Regions from separate parts of the Kineococcus anabasis genome, predicted to be linked through region 2. Evidence: riboswitches for the same ligand, from Rfam matches in the RefSeq annotation. Region 2 holds a riboswitch; the other holds the start of a gene.

Region 1 (7,676 bases), on a different contig from region 2:
CACGCCGAGCGCCACGAGGCCCACCCGCCAGGAGTCCACGAACAGGGCCCCGACGGCGGCGGCCAGGGACACCGCGAGCAGCGACAGCGGCCCGCACCGGGCGACGAGCCGGGTGCGGGCGCGAGCTGCGACGGCGGGCGCGCTCACGCCACGGCCTCCGCCCGACCGGGGGCCGCGAGCGACCCCGCGTCCAGGTGCACGCGGTGCCGCGCCCCGCGCACGAGCGCACCGTCGTGGGTGGCCGCCACCACCGCGGCACCCGCCGCGGCCGCCGACGCCAGCGCCCCCGCCACCAGCGCCCACGTGCCGCGGTCCTGCCCCACCGTCGGCTCGTCCGCCGCCAGCACCCCCGCCCCCGCGGCGAGGGCGGCGGCCAGCACGAGGCGGCGCTGCTCACCGCCGGAGAGCGAGTGCGGCTCGACGTCCGCCCGCCCCGCGAGCCCGACCAGCTCCAGCAGCGCGTCCGCGCGCCGCCGCCCGCGCTCCCCCTGCCCCAGCACCTCCGGGGTCGCGCGGACCTCCTCGCGCGCGGTGTGCGCCACGAACCCGTGCTCGGGGTGCTGCGGCACCCAGCCGACCCGGGCCGCCAGCTGCGGGGAGGTCCACCGCCACGGGTGCGCCCCCGCGCCCCGCGCCAGCCCCGCCGCGGCCGCCAGCTCCCCGCCGGTGGGCCGCAGCAGACCCGCCAGCACCGCCACCAGCGTCGACTTGCCCGCACCGCTCGCCCCGGTCAGCGCCGTCAGCGCCCCCGCGGGCACGTCCACGTCGACCCCGCTGAGCACCCGCACCGGCGGAGCCGGCCGCAGGCCCCGGCGGCGGCGCACCACCTCCAGGGCCCGCCCCCGCAGCACCGTCGTCCCCTCCGCGACGGGCGTCGAGGGCTCCACCAGCTCCGCCGGCACGAGCACCGGGGCGGGCCCGGGCAGTCCCGGCAGCCACACCCCCGCGGCGGTCAGCGCCGCCGCGTTCCCCCGCAGCACCGCCCCCGCCGGGCCGGACGCCAGCAGCTCCCCCGCGGCGTCCAGCGCCACCACCCGGTCCACCGCGTCCGCCCAGGCCCCCACGTGGTGGTCCACCACCACGAGCGTGCGGTCCCCCGCGACCTCCAGCAGCGCGTCCCGCACCAGCGCCGCCGTGGCCGCGTCCAGCATCGAGGTCGGCTCGTCCAGCAGCAGCAGCCGCGGCCGCAGCGCCAGCACCCCCGCCAGCGCCAGGCGCTGCAGCTCCCCACCGGACAGCTCCGACGTCGAGCGTCCCGGCCCGTGGGGGAAGCGGGCCGCCCGCAGCGCCCCGGCCACCCGCTCGGAGATCACCTCCCGCGGCAGGGCCAGGTTCTCCGGGCCGAACGCGGTGTCCCGCCCGGCGCTCGCTGCGACCACCGCGTCCAGCGGGTCCTGCAGGACCAGGCCCGCAGCACCCCGGCGCACCGGCGCCCCGTCGAGCAGCACCTCCCCGGCCGCGTCGCCCTCGTGGTCGCCGAGCAGCCCGGCCAGGGCCCGCAGCAGCGTGGACTTGCCCGCCCCGCTCGGCCCCACCAGGAGGACCCGCTCCCCCGGTCCCACGTCCAGGTCCACCCCGGACAGCACCGGCCGCGCCGCGCCGTGCGGGTGCCACGTCAGGCCCCGCACGCGCAGCGCGGCGCCGCCGGTGCCCCCCCGGGCCGGGACGCCGGGCACGGTGGGCGTCAGGCGCCGGTGCGGGCGCGGCGTGCCTCCGCCCCCGCGGGGAAGGAGCGCAGCGCGCCTGCGCGGGCCAGCGCCCGCACCAGCGCGGACCCGCCGAGACCGGCGACGACGGCACCGGAGACGGCGAAGAACAGCAGGTACAGCAGCTTCCACGTCCAGGAGTAGTCGGCGACGTAGGAGTGCCACTCCCAGGCGGTGACCTCCAGGGTCGCCGCGGCCACCCCGGCGAGCACCGCGACGGCCGGGCCGAAGCGGCGCCAGAGCACCGCGGCGACGACGATCTCGACCCCCAGGCCCTGCAGGAACCCGGAGATGAGGACGTTCGTGCCCCACACGTTGCCCAGGAGCGCCTCGATGGTCGCGGCCAGCACCTCCACGAACAGCGCGGCACCGGGGCGTCGGATGACGAGGGCACCGACCACGGCGGGCAGCAGCCAGACGCCGGCGACGATCGCGGTCACCGGCGGGAACAGCGCGGTCAGGGTCGGGGAGAGGGCGTAGTAGAGCTGGTCCCAGCCCCAGAACACGACACCGAAGGCGGCACCGAGCATCGCGGCGGTGGTCAGGTCGACCGTCCGCCAGCGCGTCAGCGGCCGGCGCGCCAGCACGCTGCCGCCGTCGGCCTCCCGCTCCACCGGCGGCGTGCCCGCCCGGCCGGTCTGGGGGGTGTGCGCGGTCATGACATGTCCTCCCGGTACACAGGAGGGGGACCGGGTGCTCTCCGTGAGCCCCGGTCGAGACGGCCCGACTCCCTACGCCGGTGCTAACCGGGTCAGGTTCGAGGGTCTGCGGTCTCCCGCACTCTCAGCGCCCCGCGGCGCTCCCCTGTCGTGCTGCTGACGGTACCGGACGCCGGGCCGGTCCCGGCGTCCCGCGGTGGTGGCGGGACGGCACCGGCCCGGACCTGCGAGGCTGTGCCCCGTGCTGCTGCGAGGCTGTGCCGTGCTCCTGCGAGGCCGTGCCGTGCTCCTGCGAGGCTGTGCACCGTGCTGAGGATGCTGCGCGACCCGGACACCGGCGGACCCTCCCGCGGGGTGCGGCTCGTGGCCCTGGTCGTCGCGCTGGGCATGCTGGCGCTGTCGGCCACCGCGCTGGTGCCGGTGCTGCGCTGGCTCGCCGATGTCCTGTAGGGCAGGGTGCGGACCATGAACGCGATGTTGTGGAAACTCCTCGGGACCGGTGCCGCCGTCGGCGCCGGCGCCCTCGCCAACGCGGTGACCAAGCGCGGCTGGAAGCTCGCCACGGGCACCAACCCGCCGGACAACCCGGAGGACCCGGACGTGGGCTGGAAGGAGGCCGTGCTGTGGGCGCTGGCCTCCGGTGCCGTCATCGGCATCGCGCGGCTGATCGCCGAGCGGCAGGCCGCCGCCTACTACCGCAAGGCCGTCGGCGCGCGCCCGCCCGGCATGGGCCACGGCCCCACCTGATCCACCCGGGCGGCGTGCCCGGTGGCGGCCCCGCCCCGCCGGGCACGCCGCTCAGGCCGCCGAGCCCTCCGTGACCACCTCCACCGAGGTCATGGCGCCGCTGAGGGCCGCGAGGTACACCCGGGACACCTCGTACAGCTCGTGCCCCGCGGCGCTGACGCCCGCCGGGTCCTCCTCCTCGTACGCCAGGACCGCCGCGAGGGCCCGGCCGGCCGGGCCCTCGTGGTCCAGCAGCGCCGCCCGCACGCTCGGCGCCACCCCCGTCGTCTCGACCAGCTCCCCCGCCCCGACGCCCAGCACCTTCGACACGCCCGACAGCAGGCCCACGGTGTAGGCGACGTCGACGTCCTGCCGCACCAGGCGCGCGCACGCCGCGGCCCGCGCCAGGACCAGGACGAACTGCTCCCGGTCCGAGCGGGCCACCCCGCCCAGCAGCAGCAGCACCACCCAGGAGCACAGCTGCCGGCGCCCCAGCAGCGCGATCGCCTGCCGCAGCGAGGTGATCTCCTGCACGGTGCCGTGCGCGGCGGAGCGCACCGTCCGCAGCACCCGCACGCTCAGCCCGGGGTCCGACGCGACGAGCTCCTCGATCTCCTCGATGGGCGCCTCCTCGCCGGTCAGCGCCCGCACCAGCCGCAGGCACACCACCTGCGAGGGGGACAGGCTGGTCCGCTCCAGCGTCACCGGCCGCTGCAGCAGGAACCCTTGGAAGAGGTCGACGCCGAGGTCGCGGCACGCCGCGAAGACCGCCTCCTCCTCGATGCGCTCCACGACGACCTGCGCCTGCGGGTTCAGCTCCCTCGCCAGGCGCAGCACCTCCTCGAAGGACTCCCCCGTCGCGGAGTGGTCGATCTTCACGTAGGACGCGAGGCGCACGGCGTCGAAGCGGTGTTCCTCACCGGCGAAGTCGTCCACGGCGATGCGGTAGCCCTGCCGTTGGAGCTCCCGCAGGCCCTCCAGCACCTCCTCGTCGACGGTGATGTCCTCCAGCAGCTCCAGCACCACCTGGCTGGGTGTGCACGGGATGGGCAGCTCCCCCGTGAAGAAGCCCCGGGTGAGGTTGATGAACAGGGGCATCGAGCCGGCGATCTGGTCCACCCCGAAGTCGCCGAACGTCGCGCTGATCACCTGGGAGGTGGCGCGGTCCTGCTGGTCCTGGTCCGTCAGCCCCGCGTGCTGCCCGCCGTGCGCGCGGAACAGCAGCTCGTAGGCGACGAGGGTGCGCCGCACGTCGTAGATGCCCTGCCTGCCCACCCGCACCGGCACGTGCCCCGGCAGCTGCCCGTGCGGCTCCACCGGTGGGGCCGCCGCCAGCGGGTCCGCAGCTCTCCGGGGGCCGGTCACCGCGCCCCCCGCTGTGGGGGCGGCCCCACCAGCACCACCGGCAGCAGGTCCTCGTCGAGGATGATCCCCCCGGTGCGGTCCAGCACCGCGGCGCTCACCCGCGCCACGACCGCCTGCGCGCGGGTCCGCTCGGCGCGGTGCTGCTCCCCCGGGTCCTCCGCGAAGCGCTCGCCGCCGTCGGCGGGGTCCCAGCGCACCTCGTACGTGGTGACCCCGGCGCCCCCGGCGGACGTCGGGGCGGGCACCGGGTCCTCCTCCTCCGGGTGCACCAGCAGCAGCACGTCGACACCGTCCAGGGCGGCGGAGACGACGTACGGCTCCGGCACGGGCGGGCCCTCGCCCGTACCGGTCCCGGCGTCCCCCTCCCCGAGCGGGACCGGGCCGCCGTCGACGAGCTCCTCCAGGTCGCCCGAGCGCGCGGCCTCCGCGTCCGGCAGGAGGTCCCCCAGGGCCTCCAGCAGCTCCTCCGGCTCCAGCCACGTCGTGGTCCGCACGAGGTGGTCCACGGTCCGCGAGCGGTCCGGCCGCAGCACCTCCCCGGACCCGGCGACGCGCACCGCCCCGCCGAAGCGCCGCGCCAGGGCCAGCAGCAGCCGCACCCCCTCGCCCTCGGTGCCCGTGGGCAGGCCCTCGGGGAACGCGTGGTGCAGCCCGTCCCGGTCCGCCTCCGGCGGGGGGAACGGCGCACGCCGCCGCGGCGCCGACAGGGCCACCACCCGCCGCCACGGGCGCGGCACGCCCGCCAGCGCCGCCCGGCGCGGGGTCAGGTCGACCGCGCCGAACAGCAGCGCGGCCTCGCCGCCGGCCTGCTCGTCCAGCACCAGGGCCCGGCCGCGGGAGGGCGCCTCCGGATGGCGGCAGCGGACCGCCGCGGAGATGTCCGGCTGCGGCACCGCCTCCGGCAGCAGGAGCAGGTGCATGCCCGCCAGCTCCTCCGGCGCCGGGTCCCCGTCGCCGCCGAGCTGCCGCACCCACTGCCCCAGCACACCCATGTCAGCTCCTCGTCACCCGCGCCGGCGCGGTGGCCGGCGGGAGGCTAGATCTCGGTCCGGTGGAAGGACAGGTGGGACCGGCTCGGCGTCGGGCCGCGCTGCCCCTGGTAGCGGGAGGAGTACCCCGGGCTGCCGTAGGGATGCTCGACCGGGCTCGACAGCCGGAAGAAGCAGAGCTGCCCGACCTTCATGCCCGGCCACAGCTTGATCGGGAGGGTCGCGACGTTGGACAGCTCCAGCGTCACGTGCCCGGAGAAGCCCGCGTCGATGAAGCCGGCCGTCGAGTGCGTCAGCAGCCCGAGACGGCCCAGGCTGCTCTTGCCCTCCAGGCGCGCGGAGACGTCGTCCGGCAGCGTCACCTGCTCCAGCGTCGAGGCCAGCACGAACTCCCCCGGGTGCAGGATGAAGGCCTCGGAGGAGTCCACCTCCACCAGGCGGGTCAGCTCGGGCTGCTCCTCCGCCGGATCGATCACCGGGTACTTGTGGTTGTCGAAGAGCCGGAAGTACCGGTCGAGGCGCACGTCGACGCTGGAGGGCTGCACCATCGACTCGTCGAGGGGGTCCAGGCGGACGCGTCCCCTGGCCAGCTCGGCCCGGATGTCACGGTCGGAGAGCAGCACACGATCACGGTACCCGTCCCGGTGCGGGGAGGGTGGGGAGCACCGCGCGGCGGGCACCGGCGGGCCGTGGCGCGGGGTGTGCGGGGGTGGCCCACGCACCCCGGAGCCTCGGCTACAGTAGGCCCAGACGTCCCCTGTGGGCGCTCGCGGGTGTAGTTCAATGGTAGAACTTCAGCTTCCCAAGCTGATAGCGCGGGTTCGATTCCCGTCACCCGCTCCACCACGAAGGCCCAGGCCAGCGGCATGATCGCTGACACTGGGCCTTCGTCGCATCCACCCGCGCCCAGGCGGCGCGCCCGCTACGTGCCTGAGAGCACGACCGGGAGGGCGCTGACGTGTCGCCATCCGCCTGCGAAGCGCACGCGAGGCCGTGTGAACCCGCACGACGCGCCGCGCCCTCCGCACACCGAGCCCTCGTCAGCAGCGGTTTCCTGCGCCGGCGCCGCTGCGGGAGGACAGCCACCCTGCGCTATGCCTTCGCGCGGCCGTATGTGAGGCGGCGCAGCAGCACCTCCGCCGGGCCGCGGCGGCCGGCTCGGGCGAGCACGTTCGCGCCCGCCAGCAGCGACATCCACGTCAGCACCCCCAGCGCCGAGGCGCTCGCCACCCCCATGCCCTCGCCCAGCCCGAGCGCCCACGCCGGCAGCAGCGCGCAGAACACCACCGACTGCCCGAGGTAGCACGTCATCGACCGCTGCCCGCCCGCCGCCAGCGCCCGCAGCAGCGGCCCCGCACCTCGCCGGGCACGCGCAGCCAGCACCCCGAAGAGCGCCGCGTAGCCGATGCCGCCCGCGTAGCCGGAGACGAGGTGCGCGGCGCCGATGGCGGACGAGGGCCACCCCGGCGCGATCTCCCACACGCCGGCCGCGGCCAGCGCCAGCGGCAGGCCCCCGGCGACGGCCAGGCCCAAGCCCACCACGGCGGCGCGCCGCAGCAGCACCAGGTGCCGCCCCGGCTCGTCGAGCAACCTCCGCCGGGCGGCCCACGCACCGACGAGCGCCGGGACGGTGAGACCGAACGGCGTGAGGAGGAGCTGCACGCCCCAGTCCACCGCCCGCCGGCCCATCGAGGCGAGGTACGACTCCTCCTCACCGGAGGCCGTGGGAGCACCGGACCCGCTCGCGTCGACGCTCATGACCAGAGCGAACATCGCCAGCAGGACCAGACCGACACCGAAGAGAACTCCCGCCCCGCGGCGGGAGCCGACGAGGAAACCGGCGAACAGCACCGCGAGCAGGCCGTAGGCGCCGATGATGTCGCCGGACCAGAGCAGCAGGGCGTGGACGAGGCCGATGAGGAGCATCCACCAGCCGCGGCGGCGCACGAGGCGGCGCACCGCACCAGGTTCGTCACCGGCACGCTCCCGCCGCCGGGCCAACTGCACGATCCCGTAGCCGAACAGGAAGCTGAACATCGGGTAGGCGCGACCGTCGACGAGCGCGAGCTGCACGGCCGTGACGACGCGGTCGGCCCTCCCGCCCGACTCCGGCACCGGGTAGCCGTGCAGACCGGTGGCGTGGCCGCGGAGGTAGAGGTGGGCGTTGGCCAGCGCGATGAGCAGCAGCATGAACCCCCGGGCGACGTCCGGGGCCAGCGCCCGATCCGCGA
Region 2 (7,676 bases):
CAGGCGGTCCTTGCGGGGGGTGAGCCGCTCGCGCAGCCCCCGGGGGGAGGCGGGGCGCTCCTGGCGGGGCTCCTGGCGGGGCGCCTGCCGGGCACCGGGCGGGGGGTGGGGCCCGGGGAAGGGCTGCCACCCCGGGCCGGGCGCGCCCTGCTGCTGGGGGAACTGCTGCTGGGGGAACTGCTGCTGGGGGAACTGCTGCTGGGGGAACTGCTGCTGGGGGGCGAACCGCTGCGGGAACTGCTCCTGCGGTTGCTGCGGGGAGGGGCGGGCACCGTCGTCGCCGGGTGGCGGGATGCGGGGATCGCCCGGAGCGGCCGGACCTGTCGTCATCGCGTGGCTCCTTCCGCGACCCTCCGTGGGGCCGGGCGGGCCGACGGTAAGCAGATGCCGCGGCGTGCGGCAAGGCGGGCCGGGCCGCGCACAGCGGCCCCACGGCGACCCCGCGGCCGGTCCGCGGCCCGTCAGCGGGCGGTGATGCTGACGCGCCGGTTGCGCGCGGCGGCCTCCGCGACGAGCGCCCCGGCGGCGTCGCGGTCGGCCACGAGGGGCTCGGCCGGGCCGGCGCCGCGGACCTGCACGGCCGGCACGGGCCCGTCCCAGCGCTGCCGGCGCAGCAGGTCGGCCACGGCCTCGGCGCGCCGCAGCGACAGCCCGGCGCAGACCTGCGGGTCGGGTGGGCACGCGGAGTCGGTGTGCCCCACCACCTCCAGGGTGCGGGCCCCGGCCAGGCCCGCGGCCACCGCCGTCACGACCGCCGGGGCGTCGGCGGACAGCTCCGCCGAGCCGAACGCGAACAGCAGCTCCGCGGGCACGTCGGTGCGGGTGCCGCCCCCGGGCAGCTGCACCTGCTGCGCCGCCGGCCACGCCACCGCGCCGTCCTGCGGCACCTCCCCGCGCCGGTCCGGGCCCAGGGAGCGGCCCGTCTCCTCACTGCGCCGGCACGTCGCACCGGTGCGCTCGCACAGCGCCATCGTGACGTCCGCGACCCAGGTGCGCGCCGTCTGCGTCAGCGGCGGCTCCAGCTCCCCCAGGCCGTGGAAGGTCAGGGTGCGCCCCGCCGCCTGCGGCAGCTCGGCGGCGGGCACCGCGGCGGCGACGGCGGCCGGCTCCACGCCCACCACCGGCAGCCGGGTCATGTCCAGCACCCCGGCGGTGGACACGCCGTTCGTCAGCACCAGCGCGTCCCCGCCCTCGGGGGTGCGCCGCGCCACCTCCTGCAGCGCCCGCAGCTGGTCGCTGCCCGCGGCGGTCGGGATGGCGCGCGCGATCTCCTGCTCCACGCACGCCGGGGCCAGCTCGCTGATCCGCCGCGAGCGCGCGGTGCCCGCCGACGGGTCGGCCACCGCCGCCCGCTCCAGGAGCACCAGGGGTGCGGCGTCCGCCCCGTTCACCCCGAGCAGGGTCACGGTGCCGCCGGCGAGGGACACCTGCTGCACCGCGGCGGCGGCGGTGGGCGGAAGGCCCCGCAGCGGCGCGTCGCGGGTGGTGTCGGTGAGGACGACGAGGTCGGGGCCGGTACCGGGCTGCGCGGTGAACAGCTCGCGGCAGTCCTGCTGCGACGGGCCTCCCGCCGCCTCCCCCGCTGCCGGCCCGGTCGCCGGCGAGGGGCCACCGCACGCCGCGAGGAGCGCTAGGACCGCCGGCAGGCCCCCGCGGAGGCGGGCGGGCGGGCCGCTCGGGCGGCGTCGCCGCGCGGGCACGTGCGGCCGGTGGTCCGTGCGGTGCATGCGTCTCTCCCGCTCGCCGAGGGTGCCGTGGCGGGCCGCCGGGGCGGTCCGCGCGCCGTCGCGGCCCATCCTCACCCGGGCCGCGCCCAGCCGCGCCCCGGCGCCCGGCGCGGTCCCGGTCCCCGGTCCGGGTCCGTCCCGGCCAGCACCCGCGCCGCGGCGGCCACCACCGCGGCCCCCAGCGACACCGACCCGAGCGTGTCGCTGAGCCAGTGGGCCCCGACCACCAGCCGGTCGAGGGCGACGAGCGCCACGACCGCCACCCACAGCGCCCACACCAGCCGCCGGTGCGCGGCCCGCCGCAGGGCCCGGGCCGCCACCAGCGCCCCGCAGCCGCCCACGACCGTGGCGGCGAGCACGTGCCCGGAGGGGAAGGCGCCGCCCTCGGCGGTCGTCAGCAGCGTGTCCAGCGGGGGGCGGCGCCGGCCCACCAGGTCCTTGGCGAGGGGGGACGCGGCACCGCCCACGATGATCGCCACCGCCACGACGCCCACGCTGCGGCGGGCGCCCCGCCACACCGCGACCAGGGCCACCGCGCTGGCGCAGACCCACCACCAGCCGGGCTGGGTGACGGCCTCCACGACGCGCCCGGCCCGCCCCAGCGCCGGCTCGGCCGCGACCAGGCCCCCCGCCCACCGGTTCACCGCGCCGTCCAGCGCCAGCAGCGGCCCGTAGCCGGTGGCGACGAGCACCGTCAGCACCGCGAACGGCAGCGCCAGCGCCGCGACGAGCCCCCAGCCGGGCCGCCGCGGCGCTCCCGGCCGGGGACGCGCCCCGGGACGGTCCGTCACGGGGCCGCCGGTGCCACCTGCGGCTTGGCGTCCACGCCGGCCTCCCGGCGCTGCGCGGCCGTGACGGGCGCCGGCGCACCGGTCAGCGGGTCGAGCCCACCGCCGGACTTGGGGAAGGCGATGACCTCGCGGATGGACTCGGCACCGGAGAGCAGCGCCACCACGCGGTCCCAGCCGAACGCGATGCCGCCGTGCGGGGGCGCACCGAAGGAGAACGCGTCCAGCAGGAAGCCGAACTTCTCCCGCGCCTGCTCCTCCTCGATGCCCATGACCGCGAACACCCGCTCCTGCACGTCGCGGCGGTGGATCCGGATCGAGCCGCCGCCGATCTCGTTGCCGTTGCAGACGATGTCGTAGGCGTAGGCCAGGGCGTTCTCGGGGTCGGTGTCGAAGGTGTCCAGGTGCTCCGGCTTCGGGGAGGTGAACGCGTGGTGCACCGCGGTCCAGGTCCCCGAGCCGACGGCCACGTCGTCGGTCTCGTCGGCCCGCTCGAACATCGGCGCGTCCACCACCCAGGTGAACGCCCACGCGTCCTCGTCGATCAGGCCGCAGCGGCGCGCGATCTCCTGGCGGGCCGCGCCCAGCAGCGCGCGCTGGGCGCCCCGCGGGCCGGCGGCGAAGAAGATGCAGTCGCCGGGCTGCGCGCCGACGTGGGCGGCGATGCCCGCCTTCTCCTCCTCGGAGAGGTTCTTGGCGACCGGCCCGCCGAGCTCGCCGCCCTCGCCGACGAGCACGTAGGCCAGGCCGCGGGCGCCGCGCTGCTTGGCCCACTCCTGCCAGGCGTCGAGCTGCTTGCGCGGCTGGGAGGCGCCGCCGGGCATGACGACCGCGCCGACGTAGGGGGCCTGGAACACGCGGAAGGTGGTGCCGGAGAAGAACTCCGTGCAGTCGGTCAGCTCCACCCCGAAGCGCAGGTCCGGCTTGTCCGAGCCGAAGCGCGCCATGGCCTCGGCGTAGGTCATCCGCGGCAGCGGGGTGGGCACCTCGTAGCCGACGAGGCCCCACAGCGCGGTGAGGACCTCCTCGGCGAGGGCGATGACGTCGTCCTGCTCGACGAAGCTCATCTCCACGTCGAGCTGGGTGAACTCCGGCTGCCGGTCGGCGCGGAAGTCCTCGTCGCGGTAGCAGCGGGCGATCTGGTAGTACCGCTCCAGCCCGGCGACCATGAGGAGCTGCTTGAACAGCTGCGGGCTCTGCGGCAGCGCGTACCAGGAACCCGGCTGCAGGCGGGCCGGGACCAGGAAGTCGCGGGCACCCTCGGGGGTGGAGCGCGTCAGCGTGGGCGTCTCGACCTCCACGAAGGCGTGGCGCTGCAGGACCTCCCGGGCGGCACGGTTGACCTCGCTGCGCAGGCGCATCGCGGCGGCCGGCGCGGGGCGGCGCAGGTCCAGGTAGCGGTAGCGCAGCCGCGCCTCCTCGCCGACCTGGACGTGCTCGTCGATCTGGAAGGGCAGGGGCGCGGCCGGGTTGAGGACCTCCAGCTCCTCCGCGGCGACCTCGACGGCGCCGGTGGGGATGTTGGGGTTCTCGTTGCCCGCCGGGCGGGCGCCCACGGTGCCGGTGACGCGCACGCAGTACTCGTTGCGCAGGTCGTGGGCGCCGCCGCGCTCCAGGACCTCGTCGCGCACCACGACCTGCACGACGCCCGAGGCGTCCCGCAGGTCCAGGAAGGCGACCCCGCCGTGGTCCCGGCGGCGTGCCACCCACCCGGTGAGGGTCACGGTGGTGCCGGCGGCGTCGGCGCGCAGGGTGCCGGCCTCGTGGGTGCGGAGCACGGGGGCTGTCCTTCCGTCGGGGTGGCGGCCGCGTCGGTGCGCCCGGCCGCGGGGCGATCCTACGGACCGGCCGGTCGGGGCGCGTCGTTCAGGCGGGGGCCGGCGCCGGGGCCTCGCGCAGCCGCCGCGCGAACTCCGCGGCCGCTGCTCCCGGGTCGTCCGCCTCGGTGAGCGCCCGCACGACGACGACCCGGCGGGCGCCCGCGTCGAGCACCTCCTCGAGGGTGCCCAGGTCGATCCCGCCGATCGCGAACCACGGCGTCGCGGTGCCGGTGGCGGCGGCGAGGCGCACGAGGTCCGTTCCCACCGCCGCGCGCCCGGGTTTCGTCGGCGTCGCCCACACCGGTCCCGTGCAGAAGTAGCCGACCTGCGGGTCGGCGGCCGCCCCGCGCGCCTGCTCCGCGGTGTGGGTGGAGCGGCCGAGCACCACGTCCGGCCCGACGACGCGGCGGGCCGCGGCGGGCGGCAGGTCGCGCTGGCCCAGGTGCAGGACGTCCGCGCCCGCGGCGAGGGCCACGTCGGCGCGGTCGTTCACCGCGAACAGGCGTCCGTGCCGGCGCGCGGCGGCGGCGAACACCTCGAGCAGCTCCAGCTCCTCCGCGGCCTCCAGGTCCTTCTCCCGCAGCTGCACCACGTCGACGCCGCCGGCCAGGACCGCGTCGAGGAACTGCTCCAGGTCGCCCTGGCGGCGGCGTGCGCCGGTGCACAGGTACAGGCGGGCGTCGGCGAGGCGGACGGCCGCGCCGGCGGCGGGGGTCGTGGGCACGGGCGGGAGTCTGCCACCGGTGCGCGCCGGGGCCGCCCGGCGGCCGGGCGCCCGCGTGCGGGCCGGGGCGCCGCGGACCCGGCGGGTATGGTGAGGCCGACCACGGGAGCCCGTGCAGCGGGCTGAGAGGGCGAGCGGACTCGCCGACCGTCGAACCTGATCCGGGTCGTGCCGGCGAAGGGAGTGCAGTGGAGTCCTCGCGCGCCGGCTACGACCTCGCCGTCGTCGGGGGCGGCGTCATCGGCCTGAGCTGCGCCTGGCGCGCCGCGCAGCGCGGCCTGAGCGTCGCCCTGGCCGACCCCTCCCCCGGCTCGGGCGCCTCGCACGTCGCGGCCGGGATGCTGGCCCCCGTCACCGAGCTGCACCCCGGCGAGGAGGACCTGCTCCGGCTCAACCTGGAGGCCGCGCGCGGCTACGCGCTCTTCGCGGCGGAGGTGGAGGCCGCGGGCGGTACCGGCGTCGGCTACCGGCGCTGCGGCACCCTCGCGGTGGCCCTGGACCCCTCCGACCGGGCCGTGCTCGCCGAGGCGCAGGACCTGCAGCGCTCCCTGGGCCTGACCTCCGAGCGCCTCACCTCCCGCGAGTGCCGCAGGCTGGAGCCGCTGCTCTCCCCGGACGTCGCGGGCGGGCTGTGGGTGGAGGGCGACCACCAGGTCGACAACCGCCGGCTGCTGGCCGGGCTGCGCGCCGCGTGCGCCGCCGCCGGGGTGCGGGTGCACGCGCAGCGGGCCGCCGTGCGCGTGCGGCAGGGCCGCGCCGTGGGGCTCGACCTGGCCGACGGCACGGTCCTGGCGGCGGAGCGGGTGCTGCTCACCGCCGGTGCCGCCGCCGGGGAGGCGCCCGGGGTGCCCGCCGGCCTCCTGCCGCCGGTGCGCCCGGTGAAGGGGCAGATCCTGCGGCTGCGGACCCCCCCGGCGCTGCGGCCGGTGCTCTCGCGCACCGTGCGCGGCGTGGTGCGCGGAGCGTCCGTGTACCTCGTGCCGCGTGAGGACGGCGAGCTCGTCGTGGGCGCCACGTCCGAGGACCGCGGGTTCGACGAGACCGTCACCGCCGGGGGCGTGTACGAGCTGCTGCGCGACGCGCAGGCGCTGCTGCCCGTGACGGCGGAACTGGAGCTCGCCGAGACCGCGGCCCGCTGCCGCCCCGGCTCACCGGACAACGGCCCCCTCGTGGGCGAGGGCGCCCTGCCCGGCCTGCTGCTGGCGGCCGGGCACCACCGCAACGGCATGCTGCTGGCGGGGATCACCGGGGAGGCCGTCGCCGCGCTGCTGGCCGGGGAGGCGCTCCCGGACGTGCTGCGGCCCTTCTCCCCCGCCCGCTTCGGCGTGGGCGCCCCCGAGCCCGCCCTGCGCTGAGCGGCCGCGCACCCCGCGACGAGCAGCCCCGCGACCAGCACCGCGCGACCAGCACCGCGCGACGAGCACCGCACCAGAGGAGAGGACGCCATGGACACCCCCACCGCCGACGCCCCGGCCGCCGTCGGGTTCCGGCTCAACGGCGAGGACGGCAGCGCCCCGGCCGGCACGAGCATCGCCGACGTCGTGGCCCGCCTGCTCCCGCCCGGCGCCAGCACCGACGGCGTCGCCGTCGCCGTGGACGACGAGGTCGTCCCCCGCGGGCACTGGCAGCAGCGGCGGGTGCGCCAGGGCGATCGCGTCGAGGTCCTCACCGCGGTGGCGGGGGGCTGAGCGTGACCACTGAGCTGACCGGCACGGGCGGCCTGACCGCGGCCACCGGGGACCCGCTGCGCATCGCCGGGCAGGAGTTCTCCTCCCGGCTCATCACCGGCGCCGGTGGCGCGGCGAACCTGGACGTCCTGGAGCGCGCCCTCGCGGAGTCAGGCACCGAGCTCACCACCGTGGCGATGCGCCGCGTGGACCCCGCCGCCCGCGGGTCGCTGCTGGACGTGCTGCGCCGCCTCGGGGTGCGGGTGCTGCCCAACACCGCCGGCTGCCGCACCGCCGGGGAGGCGGTGCTGACGGCACGCCTGGCCCGCGAGGCGCTCGGCACGGACTGGGTGAAGCTGGAGGTCGTCGCCGACGAGCACACCCTGCTGCCGGACCCGGTGGAACTCCTCGACGCCGCCGAGGCGCTCGTGGCCGACGGCTTCACCGTCCTGCCCTACACCAGCGACGACCCCGTCCTGGCCCGCCGCCTGGAGCAGGCCGGCTGCGCCGCCGTCATGCCGCTGGGCGCCCCGATCGGCACCGGCCTGGGAATCCTCAACCCCCACAACATCGAGCTGATCGCCGACCGCGCAGGGGTTCCCGTCGTCCTCGACGCCGGCATCGGCACGGCCTCCGACGCGGCGCTGGCGATGGAGCTGGGCTGCGACGCGGTCCTGCTGGCCTCGGCGGTGACCCGGGCGCGCAACCCCGTCACCATGGCCCGCGCGATGCGGCTGGCCGTCGAGGCGGGCCGGGCCGCGCGCCTGGCCGGGCGCATCCCGCGGCGCCACCACGCCCGCAGCGCCAGCCCCCTGGACGGGATGGCCGAGGTGGGGCTGTGAGCGGGGAGGCGCTCGGACCGCTCGTCGGGCCCGGGGAGGACCTGACCGCCGAGGAGGTGCGCCGCTACTCCCGGCACCTGCTGCTGCCGGAGATCGGGCGCAGCGGGC

What was found. Region 2 has a riboswitch for thiamine pyrophosphate ahead of thiO (glycine oxidase ThiO). Riboswitches for the same ligand answer to the same signal wherever they lie in the genome.
Region 1: linked by a shared signal. The riboswitch ahead of ACYQBY_RS19265 (ECF transporter S component) and the one ahead of thiO (glycine oxidase ThiO) in region 2 are both predicted to bind thiamine pyrophosphate.

Annotation. Positions count from the first base shown of each region.
Region 1 covers NZ_BAAIHU010000012.1:157,963-165,638, forward strand. Annotated here, with positions in the region: gene ACYQBY_RS19255 (energy-coupling factor transporter transmembrane component T family protein) at 1-147, opposite strand, end outside; gene ACYQBY_RS19260 (ATP-binding cassette domain-containing protein) at 144-1,676, opposite strand; gene ACYQBY_RS19265 (ECF transporter S component) at 1,685-2,365, opposite strand; TPP riboswitch at 2,418-2,522, opposite strand; gene ACYQBY_RS19270 (hypothetical protein) at 2,681-2,815, shown strand; gene ACYQBY_RS19275 (DUF4235 domain-containing protein) at 2,831-3,112, shown strand; gene ACYQBY_RS19280 (EAL and HDOD domain-containing protein) at 3,164-4,456, opposite strand; gene ACYQBY_RS19285 (hypothetical protein) at 4,453-5,448, opposite strand; gene dcd (dCTP deaminase) at 5,493-6,068, opposite strand; tRNA gene ACYQBY_RS19295 (tRNA-Gly) at 6,215-6,288, shown strand; gene ACYQBY_RS19300 (DUF418 domain-containing protein) at 6,538-7,676, opposite strand, start outside.
Region 2 covers NZ_BAAIHU010000001.1:575,359-583,034, forward strand. Annotated here, with positions in the region: gene ACYQBY_RS02600 (hypothetical protein) at 1-330, opposite strand, end outside; gene ACYQBY_RS02605 (OmpA family protein) at 462-1,727, opposite strand; gene ACYQBY_RS02610 (phosphatase PAP2 family protein) at 1,799-2,518, opposite strand; gene aspS (aspartate--tRNA ligase) at 2,515-4,293, opposite strand; gene thiE (thiamine phosphate synthase) at 4,382-5,059, opposite strand; TPP riboswitch at 5,152-5,259, shown strand; gene thiO (glycine oxidase ThiO) at 5,248-6,414, shown strand; gene thiS (sulfur carrier protein ThiS) at 6,505-6,747, shown strand; gene ACYQBY_RS02635 (thiazole synthase) at 6,780-7,568, shown strand; gene moeB (molybdopterin-synthase adenylyltransferase MoeB) at 7,565-7,676, shown strand, end outside.